One region of the Rossellomorea sp. LjRoot5 genome, then DNA from elsewhere that is predicted to be linked to it. Evidence: a T-box and tRNA genes for the amino acid it is inferred to sense, from the RefSeq annotation. Region 1 holds a T-box; the other holds one or more tRNA genes.
The links. A T-box is a leader RNA that pairs with one kind of tRNA and senses whether it is charged. The one in region 1 lies ahead of alaS (alanine--tRNA ligase), so its partner is inferred to be a tRNA-Ala.

Region 1 (7,470 bases):
TCCGTAAACAAGTAAAGAAACTTTTTTAACAGCTGAAAGAGACTGGCTCATTATGGGTCAGTCTCTTTATTGTTCTTTTGTGAATAAGGGTGAATGAATCCCAATGAATAAAACCACCTCTTATCTTCAAACACTAGAGGAGAAAAGAGGGAGGTGTGGATGGTGGAAAGAAGATCCTATACAAGTTGGATATACAGGCTTTCAATGGCCCTCATATTTGCATTATTACTATATGTTCTCTATTTATTGAAGCCTGTGTGGCATCCGGTATTAGAGGTCGTATTCTTTTCCCTGCTTCCCTTCTTCATAGGCGGCTTCATTGCCTACCTGCTTCATCCGGTAGTGGAGAAGCTGCATGAAGCAGGCATTCACAGGGGGATCGCCATACTGCTCATCTACCTCCTCTTCTTTGGGGGATTGGGCTATAGCATCTATAAAGGGACCCCGGCCATCATTCATCAGCTGAAGGATTTATCGGAGAACGCGCCGATTTTCACAGAGCAGTACCAGGGGTGGTTGAAGGTTGTGCAAAGCGAGACTTCCACATGGCCGGACGGGATCCAGTCACAGCTTGAGAAGAGAATAGACGGACTCGAAGCGTGGGTGACGGGGCTTGTGGCTTTGGTCCTGGCAACCGTCATGAAGTTTATGAACAGTCTGCTCATCGTCGCCATCATTCCCTTCGTATCCTTTTATTTGTTGAAGGATATAACAAAAGTAAAGGCGTTCATGTGGCAGCTCACGCCGAAAAAATGGAGGCAGAGTGCGATATCATTTTCATATGACGTGGATAAATCCCTCGGAGGTTACATCAGGGGGCAGCTCCTCGTCTGTTTGATCATCGGAGGTGTTTCAGCCATCACCCTATGGATGATGGGTATGAAATACCCCCTCATTCTCGGGTTGATCATTGGAGTCACGAATGTGATCCCTTATTTCGGACCGATCATCGGGGCTGTACCGGCAGCCATTGTGGCAAGTACGATTTCCACGAATATGGTGATTTATGTGGTCATCCTTGTCGTGGTCCTGCAGTTCCTGGAAGGTAACATCCTATCACCTCTCATCGTCGGGAAAAGCCTTCATATGCATCCTCTCTTTATTATGGGGGCTTTGATCCTCGGGGGCGAGGTGGGAGGAGTGATCGGAATGATCGTTGCGGTTCCGTTTCTGGCGGTCATAAAGGTGGCAATATTACACGGCAGGACCCATTTTCTTCATGCGATGAAGAATGATAATGCTGAAAAATGGGAATGATCATTGACAAATACCATGAATATTTCTATAATCCAACATATACAAGTATTCGCATAAAATGAAAGCAATGAAGGACCGAGTACGTTATAGTCCATCTTCCAGAGAGAAATCCCCCAGGCTGCAAGGGAATTCAGATGAAGGATAACGGAATGCTAATCCTGAGTGCAGGTAAAGCCTGCCGTCTTGCCGCGTTAAGGTGTATTGAGGGATGAATGAACGCCATCGTGTTTATTCATAACCAGGGTGGTACCGCGAGAAACAGCTCTCGTCCCTGTTTTAGGGATGAGGGCTTTTTTGTATTCTTTTTTAACCATACATATAAAGGAGGAAGTTTGATATGAACAAATTAACAGGCGCAGAAATCCGTCAGAAGTTTTTAGATTTCTTTCAGGAAAAAGGACACGGAGTAGAGCCGAGTGCATCACTCGTCCCTCATGAAGATCCGTCCTTATTATGGATCAATAGTGGAGTAGCGACATTAAAGAAATATTTTGATGGACGTGTGATTCCTCAAAATCCGAGAATCGTGAATGCACAGAAATCGATTCGTACGAACGACATCGAGAATGTAGGAAAAACAGCCCGTCATCATACGTTTTTCGAAATGCTCGGAAACTTCTCCATCGGGGATTATTTCAAAGTGGAAGCGATTGAATGGGCTTGGGAGTTCCTGACGGATGCAAAATGGGTCGGATTCGATCCGGAAAAGCTATCTGTCACGATCCACCCTGAGGATCACGAAGCATTTGACATCTGGAACCAAAAAGTGGGCGTACCTGCTGAACGCATCATCCGTATCGAAGGGAACTTCTGGGATATCGGCGAAGGTCCAAGTGGTCCGAATACAGAAATCTTCTATGATCGAGGACCAGAATATGGAGACAATCCGGAAGATCCCGAATTATATCCAGGCGGGGAAAATGATCGTTATCTTGAAGTGTGGAATCTGGTGTTCTCACAATTCAATCACAATCCTGACGGAACATATACACCTCTTCCTAAGAAGAACATTGATACTGGTATGGGCCTTGAGCGGATGGCATGTGTCGTTCAGGAAGTCCCAACCAACTTTGACACAGATTTATTTATGCCGATCATCGAGGAAACGGAAAAAATCTCAGGTCAATCCTATGGTAAGAATGATGATATTGACGTTGCATTCAAAGTGATCGCCGATCATATCAGAACGGTTTCCTTTGCAATCGGTGACGGGGCCCTTCCTTCGAATGAAGGCCGCGGGTATGTCTTAAGAAGACTTCTTCGCCGCGCTGTCCGCTTTGCGAAACAGATCGAAATCAATCGCCCATTCATGTATGAGCTGGTTCCGGTCGTTTCTGACATCATGGTTGACTTCTATCCGGAAGTGAAGCAAAAAGCAGAATTCATTCAAAAAGTGGTGAAAAATGAAGAGGACCGGTTTCATGAGACATTGAATGAAGGCCTGGCTATCCTTTCCTCCATCGTAAAGGTGCAAAAATCTTCCGGAAGTAACGTGATCCCTGGTGAAGATGTCTTCCGTCTTTATGACACGTATGGTTTCCCTGTTGAATTAACGGAAGAGTATGCCGAAGAAGAAGGATTGACGGTTGATCATGAAGGTTTCGAAAGAGAGATGGAAGGTCAGCGTGAAAGAGCGAGATCTGCCCGTCAGGATGTAGGAAGCATGCAGGTGCAAGGTGGAGTCCTGAGTGATATAACCGTTGAAAGCCGTTTTGTCGGATATGATACACTCGAAAGTACAGCTACAGTTCTTGAATTATTGGTGGACAATGAACGTCAGCCCCAAGTCGGTAAAGGTCAGGAATGCCAATTCATTCTAAACGAAACTCCTTTCTATGCAGAGAGCGGAGGACAGATCGGGGATAAGGGATATATCGAGGCAGAAGGCGTAAAAGTATCCGTTAAAACGGTCAAGAAAGCGCCAAATGGACAAAATCTTCACACAGCAGTTGTTGAAGAGGGGACATTGGTCCAGGGGGCCGAAGTCCTTGCGAAGGTTTCCCGTGAGTCCAGAACAAGAGTGGAGAAAAACCATACAGCGACCCACATTCTTCATCAGGCATTGAAAGATGTCCTTGGAGATCATGTGAATCAGGCAGGTTCCCTTGTTGAACCTGATCGTCTGAGATTTGATTTCTCCCATTTCGGATCTGTGTCTTCAGAAGAAATGGAACGGCTCGAAACCATCGTCAATGAGAAAGTTTGGAAGGCGATGTCGGTGAACACGGCCCTTAAATCTCTTTCCGAGGCTAAAGAGATGGATGCCATGGCGTTATTCGGTGAGAAATACGGTTCAGAAGTGCGTGTCGTATCGATTGGAGACTACAGCCTGGAGCTTTGCGGAGGCTGTCACGTATCCAATACATCCGAGATCGGCTTATTCAAGATCCTCTCTGAAAGCGGGATCGGTGCCGGTACTAGAAGAATCGAAGCCGTTACGGCAGAAAATGCATATAAAGCATTGAATGATCAGGTATCTCAACTGAAAGAGGTTGCAGCGAAACTGAAATCGAATCCGAAAGAAGTAGTCAATCGAGTTGACTCATTATTAGGTGAGATGAAAGAGCTTCAAAGGGAAAATGAATCATTATCTGCAAAGTTGTCTAACATAGAAGCAGGCAGCTTAACGGATCAAGTGAAGGTCATTGATGGTGTGAATGTCCTGTCTGCAAAAGTGGCATCAGGTGACAGCAATGGATTGCGCACGATGATGGATGATCTTAAGCAGAAGCTTTCATCCGGGGTGATCGTACTGGCAACAACTGGAGAAGATAAAGTGACCATCATTGCAGGAGTTACTAGTGATTTAGTCGAAAAAGGATATCATGCTGGTAAATTGGTCAAAGAAGTCGCATCACGCTGTGGTGGAGGCGGCGGCGGTCGTCCGGATATGGCCCAGGCCGGCGGTAAAAATCCAGAAAAAGTCGAAGAAGCCCTTCAATTTGTAGAAGAATGGGTCAAATCCATTTAACTCCGTGTGAAAGTGGTGTACAATGGAGGTAACGATTAACAATTCGGTTGTCAAAAAGACAAGCCTAAAGAGAGGTGCTAAAAATGAGTTCTTTTGACAAAACGATGCGGTTTGATTTTTCAGAGGAGCCGTTCGAACATGACGTGAAGGAAGTGCTCTTACAGGTTCACGATGCTCTGCAGGAAAAAGGGTACAACCCGATCAATCAAATCGTAGGATACTTATTATCTGGAGACCCGGCTTACATTCCCAGACATCAAGATGCCAGAAATATCATCCGCCGTTTAGAACGAGATGAAATCATCGAAGAATTAGTCAAATCGTATTTGAAACAACACAAAGAGGGATAATAGATGCGTGTAATGGGTTTAGACGTTGGCTCTAAAACAGTCGGAGTCGCAATCAGCGATGAGCTTGGCTGGACAGCTCAAGGAATTGAAACGATTAAGATCGACGAAAATCAAGGTGTGTTCCGGATGGATCGAATTAAGGAACTTGCCGATGAATACCAGGTGGATACCGTTGTGGTTGGAATGCCTAAAAACATGAATAACACGATTGGTCCACGTGGGGAAGCGTCTAAAGCTTATGGAGAATTGATTCATCAGGAGTTATCCCTTCCCATTAAATACTGGGATGAAAGACTGAGCACAATGGCTGCTGAACGAGTGCTTTTAGAAGCCGACGTAAGCAGAAAGAAACGTAAGAAAGTGATCGACAAAATGGCTGCGATGATGATCCTTCAAGGATACCTTGACAGCCAAAAATAATGAGGTGAATGTTCATGGAACACGGAGAAAAACAAATTACAGTAGTTGACGAACAAGGAAATGAGCAATTATGCGAGGTCCTTTTCACATTTGAATCAGATAAATTCAATAAATCTTATGTTCTTTATTATCCACTTGGAGCAGATGAGAACGATGAAGAAGAAATCGAGATTCATGCATCTGCATTCATGCCTGGGGACGAAGGTCAGGAAGGCGAATTAAAGCCGATTGAAACAGAAGAAGAGTGGGACATGATCGAAGAAATGTTAAACACTTTTCTTGATGAAGAAGAAGACGCTGAATAAGCAGTCGTCATAGGACTATATGAAACAGGGACCGCAAAAAGGGACAAAAAATTCACCCTTTTTGCAGGTCCCTGTTTCACTTTGTGCAAAATATTGTATAATAGTGGAGATGATGTCGAATTACGCATGACGGATAGCCCGCTTTTTTGCTCGAAAGGGGGAAATGAAAGCGTTGGAAGAAAAGAAAAAGATAAAAGAGACACTTATGAAGAAATTGCTTGAAAGGCAAGAGGAGGCAAAAGTCATTAGAAAAATAGTAGGACTTGTCATTCTTTGTCTTGTCATTATCATAGGGGGAACGGCCATTGGCGGCTACCTTTATGTGAATTCAGCCCTGAAACCGGTTGACCCTGATAATACCAAAACGGTGAAAGTGGACATACCTATTGGCTCCGGGGTATCGAGTATTGGAAAGATCCTGGAGGACAAAGGGATCGTCAAGAATTCAACAGTCTTTAAATATTACGTGAAATTCAATAACGAAGCAGGGTTCCAGGCAGGTTCTTATGATTTGACGCCTTCTATGACATTGAATGAAATCGTCAACAGCTTGAAGACTGGTAAGGTCATGAGAAAAGCAGAATTTAAGATTACCATCCCAGAGGGACTTCAATTAGATCAGATCGCAGAAATCATCGCTGATAAGTCCCCATATAAAAAAGATGAGATTGAAAAGAAATTAAACGATAAGAAATGGCTCGAGCAATTAAAAGAGGAATATCCGGAATTGATTACAGATGAAATCTTCAAGAAAGAAATTAAACGACCGCTGGAAGGATATCTTTATCCTGCCACGTACCCTTTCTATGAAAAGAAGCCATCCTTGGACACAATCCTAAAGAAGATGATCGCGCAAACGAATGAAGTGTTGGCTCAATACCAGGAAGCCATGGCAGCAAACGATTATACTCCTCATGAGCTTCTCACCCTTTCATCCCTTATCGAGGAAGAAGCGACGGAAAAAGCGGACAGAGGGAAAATATCAAGTGTGTTCTATAATCGTATGGAAGAAGGAATGCCGCTTCAGACAGATCCGACGGTCCTATATGCATTAGGGAAGCATAAAGATAAAACCGTATATAAAGATCTTGAAGTGGATTCGCCATATAACACGTACAAAGTGAAGGGGTTGCCGCCTGGTCCGATTGCAAATGCGGGCTTGTCTTCGATCGAAGCTGCCCTGCAGCCTGAGGATACAGAGTATTATTATTTCCTCGCTGCTTCCAACGGCTCGGTTTATTATTCTGAAACACTGGATGAGCATAACGAGAAAAAGGCAAAATATATTACCAACAAAGAAGAATAGCACTGTGAGAAGAGGAAAGAAACATTCGCTTTCCTCTTCTCTGTGTGGTAAAATAGTACAAGTTATTTTTATATCCGGGCGTTGTCTTGATGAACGTGTGAAGTAGAAAGCTCATTGTAGCTTTCTTCTTTTCATGTTAAGAAAGAAGCGTTACACGGACACCATTTATGAACATGATCGTGAGGCTTATATATGAACGAACAAGTGATTGGCTATATAGAATCAATCGTGAAAGGACGTCCAGCCTTGATTTCCGAGATGGAGCAATATGCAGAGGTTCATAATGTTCCCATCATGGAACTGGTCGGGATCGAAGCACTCCTCGGGATGTTACGGATCCAACAGCCGAAAGTGATCCTTGAAATCGGGACGGCCATCGGATATTCGGCCCTCCGAATGGCGGGGGCACTTCCAGAGGCGACGGTCGTCACCCTTGAGCGGGATGAAGAAAGATTTGAAGCAGCACAGGAGTTTCTCTCGCGTTCTGAAGATGGCAAGAGGGTCGTCACCCTGTTCGGTGATGCATTAGAGCTTGCCGAAGAAGTGAAAAAGCACGGACCGTACGATGCCATTTTCATAGATGCTGCAAAGGGTCAGTATCTGAAATTCTTTGAACTATACTCCGGTATGCTGTCAGAAAACGGCGTCGTATACTCGGATAATGTCTTATTCAAAGGACTGGTTGCAGAGGAACACGTCGAACAAAAAAGAATTCGGAACATGGTCAAGAAGCTGCAGAATTATAACGCATGGCTAATGAATCATGAAGAGTTCGATACGAGTATTTTACCAGTCGGGGACGGAATCGCCATCAGTAAAAAAAGAGGTGAACAACGATGAAAAAGCCGGAACTTCTTGTAA
Region 2 (7,470 bases), 1.5 Mb from region 1:
ACATCAAGCGACTGCCTGTCTCAACCTACCGCAGTCAAAAGCGTGGAGGAAGAGGAATCCAGGGAATGGGTACCAATGATGAAGACTTTGTTGAAAACTTATTGACCACGTCGACTCATGATACGATTCTATTCTTTACAAACAAAGGAAAAGCATACCGTGCGAAAGGATATGAAATTCCTGAGTTCAGTCGTACTGCGAAAGGACTTCCGATCATCAATCTGCTCGGAGTGGAAAAAGATGAGTGGATCAACGCCATGATCCGGGTCGAAGAATTTGTGGACGACTGGTATTTATTCTTCACGACGAAGCAAGGGATATCCAAACGGACTCCGGTCTCCGATTTCGCCAATATCCGGACGAACGGGCTGATCGCCATCAACCTTCGGGAAAATGACGAACTGATTTCCGTCAAACTGACCGATGGCGAAAAAGATATGATCATCGGAACGAAGCAGGGGATGCTGATCCGTTTCCCTGAAACAGACGTTCGTTCCATGGGCAGAACAGCCACTGGAGTAAAAGGAATCAACCTCAGCGACGATGATATCGTTGTCGGTATGGAAATCCTTGAAGACAAGAGTGATGTCTTGGTTGTCACTGTAAATGGTTATGGAAAACGTACTCCAGCCAGTGAATATAGAGTCCAAACCCGTGGTGGTAAAGGATTGAAGACATGTAACGTGACTGAGCGTAATGGAGAACTCGTCTCTGTTAAAGCTGTCACAGGCGAAGAAGATTTAATGATCATCACCGCCCATGGCGTCCTCATTCGTATGGACGTAAATGACATTTCCACAACGGGACGTAACACTCAAGGGGTCAAGCTGATCCGTCTTCAAGAAAGTGAATTTGTTTCAACCGTCGCCAAAGTTGAAAAAGAAGATGAAGAAGAAACGGAAGCGCCTGTCGAATCTGTTGAGGAAATGGAACAGAACGACATGGAAGACCAAGCAGCTTCTGATGAGGCTAATGAAGACACAGAAGAATAAATGATAGAATAAGCTATTTTCAGTAATGATAACCATTCTGAAAATAGCTTATTTTTTTGGAAATGACACATTTATTTTTTGAAAATAACAACTATACCTCACTAAATTTGGTAAAATAAACTAAAAGAACAGACGTGAGGTGTTGGATAGTTGAAGGTCCATCGTGGGGAAATACAATTAGGCTGCATCGTAGCTGAAGATATCATGGGAATGGCAGCAAACCCGATCATCCCGAAGAATACGGTGCTTGAAGATGAACATTTTAATATCCTTCAAGCATTCCATATCAACGAGTTATACATAGAGAAAACAAAAGCCGACGGAAATTCATTCAAGTCACCGCTCTCTTCCGATAAGGCCTCCAATCAGGAGGAGACAAATTCTCAGGAGACTTTAGGATTTGTAGACCTTTACTTAACGACAGTAAAGGAATTCAAGAAGGAATTCATGAATTGGCAGTCGGGTACGGCCGTTAACGTGGCAAGAGTGAGAGAACTCATACTCCCGGTTATTCAAGAGGTGGAAAAAAATCATATATATATATATTCCCTTCATCACTATTCAACGAAGAAAGATTATCTCTATCATCATGCTGTTTCAGTAAGTATCATCAGTGCTTTAATAGGAAAGAAGATCGGTTTACAATCGGGACAGATCAATCAACTGGCATTAGCGGGAGCACTGGCTGACTGTGGGATGGCTAAGGTGAGCCCACATATATTATCCAAGGATCAACCGCTGACAGAAAGTGAATTTAAAGAAGTGAAGCTACATACGGCAAACGGGTATAAAATGGTCAAAGACACTCCACTATTAAAAACGGAAACGAAGCTCGCAATCTTTCAGCATCATGAACGTTTCGATGGAACAGGATATCCTGCATCGGAAAAGAGCGAACGTATTCACCTCTATTCACAGATTGTCGGGATTGCCGACGTGTTTCATGCCATGACATCAGAGAGAATGTACAGAAGCAAGCAGCCGATCTTCAAAGTATTGGATATGATCAGCAAAGACTTGTTTGGTAAATTTGATATTAAAGTAGTGGAAGGACTCCTTCAATTAATGGGAGACTTAAGAACAGGCACCCCGGTAAAGTTATCAACCGGAGAATTTGGAGAAGTCATTTATACCAAACCGAACGCCTTCATCAGTCCGATCGTTAAACTCAAGACAGATGAAATAGTAGATTTATCTCAGCAAAAGAACATCTATATTACAGAGGTTTTTATCTAAGATCGACTACGGATTTAGCATCCGAATGAAAAAAGTCGCAGGTCAATAAAGAGACCTGCGACTTTTTATCATTTACCTATTGCAAACGTGTTTGATAGTGTGTATACTATTATTTGTTGTCCGAAAGGCATTACATAATTATCAAGAAAATAACTTTTCTAAAATAATAAAAATACCTTGACGATAAACGTTGTAAATGATATATTATAAAGGTCGCTTCAAACGAAGCGCTTACACATTGAACCTTGAAAACTGAACAAAACAAGACAATACGTCAACGTTAATTCTAGATTTATTTTTAAAGAGCTATTCAAACTTTTATCGGAGAGTTTGATCCTGGCTCAGGACGAACGCTGGCGGCGTGCCTAATACATGCAAGTCGAGCGGATTGATGGGAGCTTGCTCCCTGATATCAGCGGCGGACGGGTGAGTAACACGTGGGTAACCTGCCTGTAAGACTGGGATAACTCCGGGAAACCGGGGCTAATACCGGATAACTCATTTCCTCGCATGAGGAAATGTTGAAAGGTGGCTTTTAGCTATCACTTACAGATGGACCCGCGGCGCATTAGCTAGTTGGTGAGGTAACGGCTCACCAAGGCAACGATGCGTAGCCGACCTGAGAGGGTGATCGGCCACACTGGGACTGAGACACGGCCCAGACTCCTACGGGAGGCAGCAGTAGGGAATCTTCCGCAATGGACGAAAGTCTGACGGAGCAACGCCGCGTGAGTGATGAAGGTTTTCGGATCGTAAAGCTCTGTTGTTAGGGAAGAACAAGTGCCGTTCGAATAGGGCGGCACCTTGACGGTACCTAACCAGAAAGCCACGGCTAACTACGTGCCAGCAGCCGCGGTAATACGTAGGTGGCAAGCGTTGTCCGGAATTATTGGGCGTAAAGCGCGCGCAGGTGGTTTCTTAAGTCTGATGTGAAAGCCCACGGCTCAACCGTGGAGGGTCATTGGAAACTGGGGAACTTGAGTGCAGAAGAGGAAAGTGGAATTCCAAGTGTAGCGGTGAAATGCGTAGATATTTGGAGGAACACCAGTGGCGAAGGCGACTTTCTGGTCTGTAACTGACACTGAGGCGCGAAAGCGTGGGGAGCAAACAGGATTAGATACCCTGGTAGTCCACGCCGTAAACGATGAGTGCTAAGTGTTAGGGGGTTTCCGCCCCTTAGTGCTGCAGCTAACGCATTAAGCACTCCGCCTGGGGAGTACGGTCGCAAGACTGAAACTCAAAGGAATTGACGGGGGCCCGCACAAGCGGTGGAGCATGTGGTTTAATTCGAAGCAACGCGAAGAACCTTACCAGGTCTTGACATCCTCTGACAACCCTAGAGATAGGGCTTTCCCCTTCGGGGGACAGAGTGACAGGTGGTGCATGGTTGTCGTCAGCTCGTGTCGTGAGATGTTGGGTTAAGTCCCGCAACGAGCGCAACCCTTGATCTTAGTTGCCAGCATTCAGTTGGGCACTCTAAGATGACTGCCGGTGACAAACCGGAGGAAGGTGGGGATGACGTCAAATCATCATGCCCCTTATGACCTGGGCTACACACGTGCTACAATGGACGGTACAAAGGGCAGCAAGACCGCGAGGTTTAGCCAATCCCATAAAACCGTTCTCAGTTCGGATTGTAGGCTGCAACTCGCCTACATGAAGCTGGAATCGCTAGTAATCGCGGATCAGCATGCCGCGGTGAATACGTTCCCGGGCCTTGTACACACCGCCCGTCACACCACGAGAGTTTGTAACACCCGAAGTCGGTGAGGTAACCTTTTGGAGCCAGCCGCCTAAGGTGGGACAGATGATTGGGGTGAAGTCGTAACAAGGTAGCCGTATCGGAAGGTGCGGCTGGATCACCTCCTTTCTAAGGAAGATTTACAAAAACGTTTGACACGTCGAAGTTTTGTTCAGTTTTGATGGTTCAATAAAGTTTTTTGCGAAAGCAAAAAAACTCTTCATCAAACAAACAATGGTAAGCATTGCTTATCATTCATTTTTATGGAATATGGGCCTATAGCTCAGCTGGTTAGAGCGCACGCCTGATAAGCGTGAGGTCGGTGGTTCGAGTCCACTTAGGCCCACCATATTCTCACCCCTTGGGGCCTTAGCTCAGCTGGGAGAGCGCCTGCTTTGCACGCAGGAGGTCAGCGGTTCGATCCCGCTAGGCTCCACCAAAGATTTTTGCGCAAGCAAAATATCTAACCATACGATCTCTTTCGAGATCCATGATTGTTCTTTGAAAACTAGATAAAGATAAATTGATAGTCAAGAAATTACCGAGTATCGCCATTTTAGGGTTTAAACCTTAATTAGTAAGTGATCAAATTTTGATTTAGCAGCAAAGCTGATAAAGCGAAATTTAGGTTAAGTTATGAAGGGCGCACGGTGGATGCCTTGGCACTAGGAGCCGACGAAGGACGGGACTAACACCGATATGCTTTGGGGAGCTGTAAGTGAGCTTTGATCCAGAGATTTCCGAATGGGGGAACCCATTGTTCGTAATGGAACAATATCCTTACTTGAATACATAGAGTATGGAAGGCAGACCCAGGGAACTGAAACATCTAAGTACCTGGAGGAAGAGAAAGCAATTGCGATTCCCTGAGTAGCGGCGAGCGAAACGGGATATAGCCCAAACCAAGAGGCTTGCCTCTTGGGGTTGTAGGACACTCTATACGGAGTTACAAAGGAATGAAGTAGACGAAGAAGTCTGGAAAGGCTCGTCAAAGAAGGTAACAACCCTGTAGTTGAAACTTCATTCCCTCTTGAGTGGATCCTGAGTACGGCGGGACACGTGAAATCCCGTCGGAAGCTGGGAGGACCATCTCCCAAGGCTAAATACTCCCTAGTGACCGATAGTGAACCAGTACCGTGAGGGAAAGGTGAAAAGCACCCCGGAAGGGGAGTGAAATAGAACCTGAAACCGTGTGCCTACAAGTAGTCAGAGCCCGTTAACGGGTGATGGCGTGCCTTTTGTAGAATGAACCGGCGAGTTACGATCCCATGCAAGGTTAAGTTGATAAGACGGAGCCGCAGCGAAAGCGAGTCTGAATAGGGCGAATTTAGTATGTGGTCGTAGACCCGAAACCAGGTGATCTACCCATGTCCAGGATGAAGTTCAGGTAACACTGAATGGAGGTCCGAACCCACGCACGTTGAAAAGTGCGGGGATGAGGTGTGGGTAGCGGAGAAATTCCAATCGAACTTGGAGATAGCTGGTTCTCTCCGAAATAGCTTTAGGGCTAGCCTCATGTGTAAGAGTCTTGGAGGTAGAGCACTGTTTGGACTAGGGGCCCTCATCGGGTTACCGAATTCAGACAAACTCCGAATGCCAAAGACTTATCCATGGGAGTCAGACTGCGAGTGATAAGATCCGTAGTCGAAAGGGAAACAGCCCAGACCACCAGCTAAGGTCCCAAAGTATACGTTAAGTGGAAAAGGATGTGGAGTTGCTTAGACAACCAGGATGTTGGCTTAGAAGCAGCCACCATTTAAAGAGTGCGTAATAGCTCACTGGTCGAGTGACTCTGCGCCGAAAATGTACCGGGGCTAAACGTATCACCGAAGCTGTGGATTGACACCTCTTGGTGTCAGTGGTAGGAGAGCGTTCTAAGGACTGCGAAGCTAGACCGTAAGGACTGGTGGAGTGCTTAGAAGTGAGAATGCCGGTATGAGTAGCGAAAGATGGGTGAGAATCCCATCCACCGAATGCCTAAGGTTTCCTGAGGAAGGCTCGTCCGCTCAGGGTTAGTCGGGACCTAAGTCGAGGCCGATAGGCGTAGACGATGGACAACAGGTTGATATTCCTGTACCACCTCTTTTCCGTTTGAGCAATGGGGGGACGCAGGAGGATAGGGTAAGCGCACTGCTGGATATGTGCGTCTAAGCAGTTAGGCTGATGATGAGGCAAATCCCATCATCTTAGAAGGCTGAGCTGTGACAGCGAGCGAATTATAGTAGCGAAGTTCCTGATTCCACACTGCCAAGAAAAGCCTCTAGCGAGGAAAAAGGTGCCCGTACCGCAAACCGACACAGGTAGGCGAGGAGAGAATCCTAAGGTGAGCGAGAGAACTCTCGTTAAGGAACTCGGCAAAATGACCCCGTAACTTCGGGAGAAGGGGTGCTCTGGTAGGGTGCAAGCCCGAGAGAGCCGCAGTGAATAGGCCCAGGCGACTGTTTAGCAAAAACACAGGTCTCTGCGAAGCCGTAAGGCGAAGTATAGGGGCTGACGCCTGCCCGGTGCTGGAAGGTTAAGAGGAGTGCTTAGCGTAAGCGAAGGTGCGAATCGAAGCCCCAGTAAACGGCGGCCGTAACTATAACGGTCCTAAGGTAGCGAAATTCCTTGTCGGGTAAGTTCCGACCCGCACGAAAGGCGTAACGATCTGGGCACTGTCTCAACGAGAGACTCGGTGAAATTATAGTACCTGTGAAGATGCAGGTTACCCGCGACAGGACGGAAAGACCCCGTGGAGCTTTACTGTAGCCTGATATTGAATTTTGGTACAGCTTGTACAGGATAGGTAGGAGCCTTGGAAACCGGAGCACAAGCTTCGGTGGAGGCATCGGTGGGATACTACCCTGGCTGTATTGAAATTCTAACCCGCGCCCCTTATCGGGGTGGGAGACAGTGTCAGGTGGGCAGTTTGACTGGGGCGGTCGCCTCCTAAAGAGTAACGGAGGCGCCCAAAGGTTCCCTCAGAATGGTTGGAAATCATTCGCAGAGTGTAAAGGCACAAGGGAGCTTGACTGCGAGACCTACAAGTCGAGCAGGGACGAAAGTCGGGCTTAGTGATCCGGTGGTTCCGCATGGAAGGGCCATCGCTCAACGGATAAAAGCTACCCCGGGGATAACAGGCTTATCTCCCCCAAGAGTCCACATCGACGGGGAGGTTTGGCACCTCGATGTCGGCTCATCGCATCCTGGGGCTGTAGTCGGTCCCAAGGGTTGGGCTGTTCGCCCATTAAAGCGGTACGCGAGCTGGGTTCAGAACGTCGTGAGACAGTTCGGTCCCTATCCGTCGTGGGCGCAGGAAATTTGAGAGGAGCTGTCCTTAGTACGAGAGGACCGGGATGGACGCACCGCTGGTGTACCAGTTGTCTTGCCAAAGGCATCGCTGGGTAGCTATGTGCGGAAGGGATAAGTGCTGAAAGCATCTAAGCATGAAGCCCCCCTCGAGATGAGATTTCCCATCACGTAAGTGAGTAAGATCCCTAGAAGATGACTAGGTAGATAGGT

Region 2: it encodes a tRNA-Ala, which carries the amino acid that the T-box ahead of alaS (alanine--tRNA ligase) is inferred to sense. The anticodon was not compared.

What each region holds. Positions count from the first base shown of each region.
Region 1 covers NZ_CAXUQN020000001.1:1,569,123-1,576,592, forward strand. Annotated here, with positions in the region: gene ACSQ2E_RS07960 (YrzQ family protein) at 1-29, shown strand, start outside; gene ACSQ2E_RS07965 (AI-2E family transporter) at 160-1,257, shown strand; T-box leader at 1,316-1,533, shown strand; gene alaS (alanine--tRNA ligase) at 1,595-4,228, shown strand; gene ACSQ2E_RS07975 (IreB family regulatory phosphoprotein) at 4,312-4,578, shown strand; gene ruvX (Holliday junction resolvase RuvX) at 4,582-4,998, shown strand; gene ACSQ2E_RS07985 (DUF1292 domain-containing protein) at 5,013-5,303, shown strand; gene mltG (endolytic transglycosylase MltG) at 5,467-6,609, shown strand; gene ACSQ2E_RS07995 (O-methyltransferase) at 6,802-7,449, shown strand; gene ACSQ2E_RS08000 (peptidase U32 family protein) at 7,446-7,470, shown strand, end outside.
Region 2 covers NZ_CAXUQN020000001.1:21,649-29,118, reverse strand. Annotated here, with positions in the region: gene gyrA (DNA gyrase subunit A) at 1-992, shown strand, start outside; gene ACSQ2E_RS00155 (HD-GYP domain-containing protein) at 1,143-2,228, shown strand; rRNA gene ACSQ2E_RS00150 (16S ribosomal RNA) at 2,547-4,098, shown strand; tRNA gene ACSQ2E_RS00145 (tRNA-Ile) at 4,242-4,318, shown strand; tRNA gene ACSQ2E_RS00140 (tRNA-Ala) at 4,333-4,408, shown strand; rRNA gene ACSQ2E_RS00135 (23S ribosomal RNA) at 4,597-7,470, shown strand, end outside.